2 regions of the Pseudomonas sp. B424 genome follow, and region 1 is predicted to be linked to the other one. Evidence: predicted binding sites of a transcription regulator. Region 1 holds the regulator's gene; the other holds the start of a gene.
The links. The regulator LexA, encoded in region 1, represses DNA repair genes until DNA is damaged. The targets are predictions, from matches to a motif close to CTGTNTNNNNANACAG.

Region 1 (3,414 bases):
ACCTTCGAACGAGCGGCTGCCCACCACGGCACTGCGCTGGTAATCCAGATCCAGTACCGGGGCAAAGCTCAAGTCCAGCCCCACCGCCAAAACTTCGGTGGCCATGATCCAGCCACACTGCTCGGCCAGGTACTCGGCATTCGGGTTATCGGCAATGGCGCGCATGGCGGGCAGGCGCACAAAACCCTGGCGCAGGCGCTGCACCCGGCCGCCTTCCTGATCGACCGCCAGCAGCAAGTCCGGGCGCAGTGCACGAATCGACGCACTCAACTCACGCACCTGGCGCGGGTGCTCGATATTGCGCGCAAAGATGATCAACCCGCCCACTTCAGGCTGGCGCAGCAATTGCCGATCTTCAGCCGTCAGCCAGGTACCGGCGACGTCCACCATCAAGGAGCCTTGCAAGGCAGAACTCATGGGAAATCCTTTAGAAAGAGAGCGCTCATTACCCGATCCGGATACGCGGGCACAGGCCTGCGCGCCGCACTCCAGAGAGGCAGCGACAAATCGACAGACGGGAACAAGTCAGGGCTGGGCATGGCAGCTAGCTTAGCGGAACTGAGCTGCCACGCCCACCCGCAGCAGGTCAAACCTTGGCAGCAGCAGCCGGTACGGTTTTGGTGCGTGGGCGAAGCTGGGCGCTGGCCATTGCCGGATCACTGACACCGCTTTCAGCGCGCATGCCGGCTGCAAGGAACGGCACCATCAGGCGCATTACCTGCTCGATGGAGGTATTGACGCCAAAATCGGTCTCGGCGATGGCGCGTAATGCCTTGATCCCCGACATGCTGAAGGCCGCCGCGCCAAGCATGAAATGCACACGCCAGAACAGCTCGATGGGCGGGATCTGCGGGGCAGCTTCGTTGACCAGCAACATATAGCGGCGGAACACCTTGCCGTACATGTCTTCGAGGTAACGGCGCAAGTGCCCCTGGCTCTGGCTGAAAGCCAGGCCCAGCAAGCGCATGAAAATCGACAGGTCATTCCCGCTGCGCGGCTGAATCACCAGCGCCTGCTCGACCAGCATTTCCAGCAACTCTTCCAGGCTCGGACGGTTCTCCGGCCTGGCCTGGCGGCGCTCCAGCTCACGATCGAGGTTGGCGCAAAAAGGCCCCAGGAAACGAGAAAAAACCGCCTGGATCAGCGCTTTCTTTGAACCGAAATGGTAATTGACCGCCGCCAGGTTAACCCCGGCTTTACTGGTAATCAGCCGTAATGAGGTTTCGGCAAACCCTTTTTCCGCGAACAGCTGCTCAGCAGCATCAAGGATACGTTCAACGGTTTCCGACTGGGCCATGACTACTCCGCCTGACAAGCATTTAAACACCTGTTTGAAACATACGTTTCAGATTGTAAAAAGTCAAGATGACGTATTCGTTTTACGACCGGTTGGTTTCGCATTTAACCACAGCCTCGGCCGGCAACACCCACCTGATAAAGTACGGGCCTCGCAGCTTATTGACGACCGTCCAGCGGACTGCCGGAAATGGGTGATTGCCAATAAGCCTTCACTGTATATAATCCCAGTCACTGTATAAAAAGACAGAGCGATCAACATGCTAAAACTGACGCCACGCCAAGCAGAGATCCTGGCTTTCATCAAGCGATGCCTGGAAGACAACGGATACCCGCCCACCCGTGCAGAGATCGCACAGGAGCTGGGCTTCAAGTCCCCCAACGCCGCCGAAGAACACCTCAAGGCCCTTGCCCGCAAGGGTGCCATCGAGATGACCCCAGGGGCGTCGCGCGGCATTCGCATCCCCGGCTTCGAGGCCAAATCCGACGAGTCCACGCTGCCCATCATCGGCCGCGTCGCTGCAGGCGCCCCGATCCTGGCGCAGGAGCATGTCGAAGAATCGTGCAACATCAACCCGACCTTCTTCCATCCGCGGGCCGATTACCTGCTGCGGGTACAGGGCATGAGCATGAAGGACGTCGGCATCTTCGATGGCGACCTGCTTGCTGTTCATACCTGTCGCGAAGCCCGTAACGGCCAGATCGTGGTGGCCCGCATCGACGATGAAGTGACGGTAAAACGCTTCAAGCGTGAAGGCAACAAGGTCTGGCTAATCGCCGAGAACCCTGACTTCGCACCGATTGAAGTCAACCTCAAGGATCAGGAACTGGTCATTGAAGGCTTGAGCGTCGGCGTTATTCGCCGCTAAAGGAGGCTTCATGCAGTTCCCACACACACCGCTGCCAGCACAACTCACCCTGTTCGAAGCGTTCATGGCGCAACCCATGACCCCGGCGATCAAAGACGTGCTCGAATCACCCTGGAGCGCCGACCCTGAAGTCTTCAGTGAACTGTCGCTACGCGGTGCTGCCGGAAACTGCCTGAACCTGCTTGCCCCGGTGCTGCGCGAACTGAGCGAGCAACGAAACGCCCGCTGGCTGACACTGATCGCACCGCCTGCGAGCTTGACCCAAAGCTGGTTACGCGACGCCGGGCTGAACCGCGAGCGTATTCTGCTGCTGCAGCCCAACGGCAATAAAAGCGCCTTGCAACTCACCTGCGAAGCGTTGCGCCTGGGGCGCAGCCACACCGTAGTGAGCTGGATCAACCCGCTGAACAGCGCTGCGCGCCAACAGTTGATCAGCGCAGCACGTACCGGGCACGGTCAAAGCTTGAATATTCGTTTGGGCTAAACAACCGATGCCGCCACAGGGCTAGTGCAGAACGCAATAGCCTGACTGTGGCTCGCGCATCAGGGCCGCTTAATGAAGAATGCGCGGTCCATCGTCTTTTTCGAGCTCGCCTTCGGCCAGTCGACCCGCCATCTGTACACCAACGCTGAGCATGGCTTTTGCCACCTCTACGTGCTGCCCCTGAAGAAACGCCTTGGCATCTTCAGAAAAGTTCAGCGTTACCAAAGACCCTTCGTCCTCAGCACGGCGCAACTCGATGCGGCCGTCTGGCAACTCGACAATTTCTAGAAAGGACGTTGGCATATAAATTTGTTCTCCACGAAAGCGCGGGAGTATATCAGCCATCCCGTGGAATATTCCCGGGATCTGTAGCGCTTTCCATTACAGACTGATGAATGACTGTACCGTTTCGGTTTCGACCCCGAGGGTCTGTTGACGCTGCATTGCGCCCCTGCGGGTCGCGTTTCGAATTTAGCCAGCGACGCGGCTCGCAATGAAACGTCAACAGACCCTAGCACTCATTGAGTCCGTCACGGAAACGAATGGCCAGGCCTTTGAGGTTCTGACGCCACTCTTCCATTGTTTCGCGGCTCAACTCCAGGGGCGCCTCGTCTTCGAGGTTGACCGCAATGATCAATGGCTGGAACACATCCGCCTTGACCTTCTTTGGCGCCTGAAGCGGCTGATACAGCGCGGCATGGGTTGCTACCAGCTGCGCCAGCCAGGTTTGCGGGGCCTGCGCCAGCTCAACCAGCTCTGCCAGTT
Region 2 (3,414 bases), on a different contig from region 1:
GCAAGAAAGTTAAATAAGCATGTCGCGCGAATTACGGTTCGCGAAACGATCGAAGGCGGCCCAAGGGCCGCCTTCGTGCTTTCTGAAATCGGTTTTGAGTGACCGTTCGTCGCTAAGCTGCCTGGCTTTTTGCCGTGACGACCATTTTTTTGGCGTGTGCCAATGATTCTTTAGTCAGATCGATGCCTCCGAGCATGCGGGCGACTTCTTCTACGCGTTCTTTTTTGCTCAGTTTCGACACGGCTGTGCGCGTGGTTTCGCTCTCGCGAACCTTGTGTACGAAGAGGTGCTGATGGCATTGCGCAGCCACTTGCGGCAAGTGAGTGACGGTCAACACCTGGCCTCGTTCGCCCAGGCGGCGCAGTAGCTGCCCCACGATTTCAGCTGTCGGCCCGCCAATCCCGACGTCCACTTCGTCGAATACCAGAGTCGGCACGCGGGAAGTTTGTGCAGTGATGACCTGAATGGCCAGGCTGATACGCGACAGTTCACCGCCAGAGGCCACCTTGGCCAGGGCTTTGAGTGGTTGGCCGGGGTTGGCACTTACCAGCAGTTCGACCTGCTCCAGGCCGTGGGGCATCGGGTCACTGCTGCTCTGTGGACGCAGTTCGATCATGAAGCGCCCGCCTGGCATGCCCAGGCGCTGGATTTCTTCTTCTACTGCGCTGCTCAGGCGTGTTGCGCCCTGACTGCGCAGGTTGCTGAGTTCGCGTGCGCACTCTTGATAGTGGCGGGCATAAGCCCCCAGTTCATTGGCCAGGCGTTCGATGGTTTCATCGTTGGCGTTCAGGGTTTCAAGTTCATCCAGCAGCTTTTGCTGCAGCGCGGCCACTTCGGTGGGCTGCACCCGGTGTTTGCGCGCCAGGGTATAGATGGTATCGAGCCGCTCTTCGAGGTACTGCAGGCGGCCCGGGTCCGCATCAAAGTGATCGATGAAGCGGTTGAGCTCACCCACCGCTTCTTCGACCTGAATCTGTGCGCTGGCCAGCAGGTCGGTTGCTTCACCCAGTGAGCCCGAGTTGCTGTTGATGCTCGAAAGGCGGTTCAGGCTGGCTGTCAGCGCATTAAGCACGTTGCCGGAGTCGCTTTCGCTACACTGTTCGACCACCTGGCGGCAGATGGTCAGCAGGGTTTCGGCGTTGGTCAGGTTTTTGTGTTCCTGCTCCAGCTCCTCCAGTTCGTTTTCGCCCAGGGAAAGGGTTTCAAGCTCTTCGAGCTGGTAGCTCAGCAACTGATGACGTGCGCGCTGTTCATCGCCGGAGTTGGACAGGTGCTCTAGCTCTTGTCGGGTCTGGCGCCAGCGTTGTGCAGCGAGCTGAACCTGGCGTGCAAGATCCGTGGCACCGGCAAATTCGTCGAGCAGGCGGCGGTGAGTGTCGGGCTTTAGCAGTGACTGGTGTTCGTGCTGGCTGTGGATATCAATCAGCAGCTCACCCAGGGCTTTCAAGTCGCCTTGAGGGCAGGGGGTGCCGTTGATGTAGCTGCGCGAGCGCCCTTCGGCGGTGATGACCCGGCGCAAGATGCACGGGCCGTCGCCTTCCAGGTCGCGCTCGGCCAGCCAGGCCCGGGCTTCGGGAATGTGTTGCAGGTCGAAGGTGGCCAGGATGTCGGCCTTGTCGGCTCCGGGGCGTACCACACCGCTGTCGGCACGATCGCCGAGGGCCAGGCCCAGCGCATCGAGCATGATCGATTTGCCGGCGCCGGTTTCGCCAGTGATTACGCTCATCCCGCGATCGAGCTCAAGATCGAGATGTTCAACGATGGCGTAGTTATGTACGGACAGGTGCACCAGCATGGGAGCCGCTCCAAAACGTAATGTCTGGTTATTTATACAGTGTTTTGTTTCGTGCTGACAATGGCTGTGCTTAGTTCGATTTGCTTGTTTTTTTAGGTTTTTTAGCTCGTTTTAGTTTTTTTACAGCCAGGGCGTTGATGTTCAAACATGTCTTTTCTGGTTTTTTGGCTCTTGAACCTGAGAATTGCGACCCCATATACCTTGGCAGAAGCGCGAGTCGAGCTCGCGGACGATGTTTGAAAGGAGAAATCTATGGCAGACGAACAGACTATGGATACGCAGAACCAGGAAGCTAATCAGGCCGCCGATGTCGCAGGTGAGGATCTGGCAGCCCGAGTGCAGGTGCTTGAAGAGCAACTGGCCGCCGCCAACGATCAGGCTCTGCGCGTAGCTGCCGATCTGCAGAATGTTCGCCGTCGTGCCGAGCAGGATGTTGAGAAGGCGCATAAGTTTGCGTTGGAAAAATTCGCTGGCGACCTGTTGCCGGTGATCGACAGCCTGGAGCGCGGTCTTGAACTTTCCAGCCCGGACGACGAAAACATTCGCCCAATGCGTGAAGGGATCGAACTGACCCTGAAAATGTTCCAGGACACCCTGAAGCGTTATCAGCTGGAAGCGATCGATCCACATGGCGAACCCTTCAATGCCGAGCATCATCAAGCGATGGCAATGCAGGAAAGCGCTGACCTGGAGCCAAACAGTGTGCTCAAGGTGTTTCAAAAAGGTTATCAGCTCAATGGTCGCTTGCTGCGCCCGGCTATGGTCGTAGTCAGCAAGGCGCCAGCGCCGGTTTCGCCATCGATTGACGAACAGGCTTGAAATCGGCCGCAAGGCCCCCATTTAGAAGTCAAGCGTTTAAGTAATGCCGCAGTTGGTCATCACTGCTGCGGCAAAAAAATTCAAATTTAGGGAGAGTAAACATGGGCAGAATTATCGGTATTGACCTCGGGACCACCAACTCGTGTGTTTCGGTTCTTGAAAACGGTAAAGCTAAAGTTATCGAAAACGCAGAAGGCGCGCGTACTACGCCGTCGATCGTTGCGTACGCCAACGATGGCGAAATCCTGGTTGGCCAGTCGGCCAAGCGTCAGGCAGTGACCAATCCGCATAACACCCTGTACGCGGTGAAGCGTTTGATCGGTCGTCGTTTTGACGAAGAAGTTGTGCAGAAAGACATTCAGATGGTTCCGTACAAGATCGCCAAGGCTGACAACGGCGACGCTTGGGTTGAAGTGAACGGCCAGAAAATGGCTCCGCCACAAATCTCGGCTGAAATTCTGAAGAAAATGAAGAAAACCGCCGAAGACTACCTCGGCGAGCCAGTGACTGAAGCGGTTATCACCGTTCCGGCCTACTTCAACGACAGCCAGCGTCAGGCGACCAAAGACGCCGGACGTATTGCGGGCCTGGACGTAAAACGCATCATCAACGAACCAACCGCAGCTGCTCTGGCTTACGGTATGGACAAAGCGAAAGGCGACCACACTGTCATCGTTTATGACCTGGGTGGCGGTACTTTCGACGTGTCGGTAATTGAAATTGCCGAAGTGGATGGCGAGCACCAGTTTGAAGTGTTGGCGACCAACGGTGACACGTTCCTGGGTGGTGAAGACTTTGAC

Region 2: a site for LexA is predicted at 1,820-1,835, ahead of recN (DNA repair protein RecN). Genes of this name have one in related genera too.

What each region holds. Positions count from the first base shown of each region.
Region 1 covers NZ_JBUZTL010000002.1:71,975-75,388, reverse strand. The annotation lists gene nagZ (beta-N-acetylhexosaminidase) at 1-405, opposite strand, end outside; gene ACZRMS_RS02695 (TetR/AcrR family transcriptional regulator) at 587-1,297, opposite strand; gene lexA (transcriptional repressor LexA) at 1,557-2,165, shown strand; gene sulA (SOS-induced cell division inhibitor SulA) at 2,176-2,649, shown strand; gene ACZRMS_RS02680 (hypothetical protein) at 2,719-2,952, opposite strand; gene ACZRMS_RS02675 (DUF6586 family protein) at 3,161-3,414, opposite strand, start outside.
Region 2 covers NZ_JBUZTL010000018.1:55,141-58,554, forward strand. The annotation lists gene fur (ferric iron uptake transcriptional regulator) at 1-17, shown strand, start outside; gene recN (DNA repair protein RecN) at 113-1,795, opposite strand; gene grpE (nucleotide exchange factor GrpE) at 2,048-2,614, shown strand; gene dnaK (molecular chaperone DnaK) at 2,716-3,414, shown strand, end outside.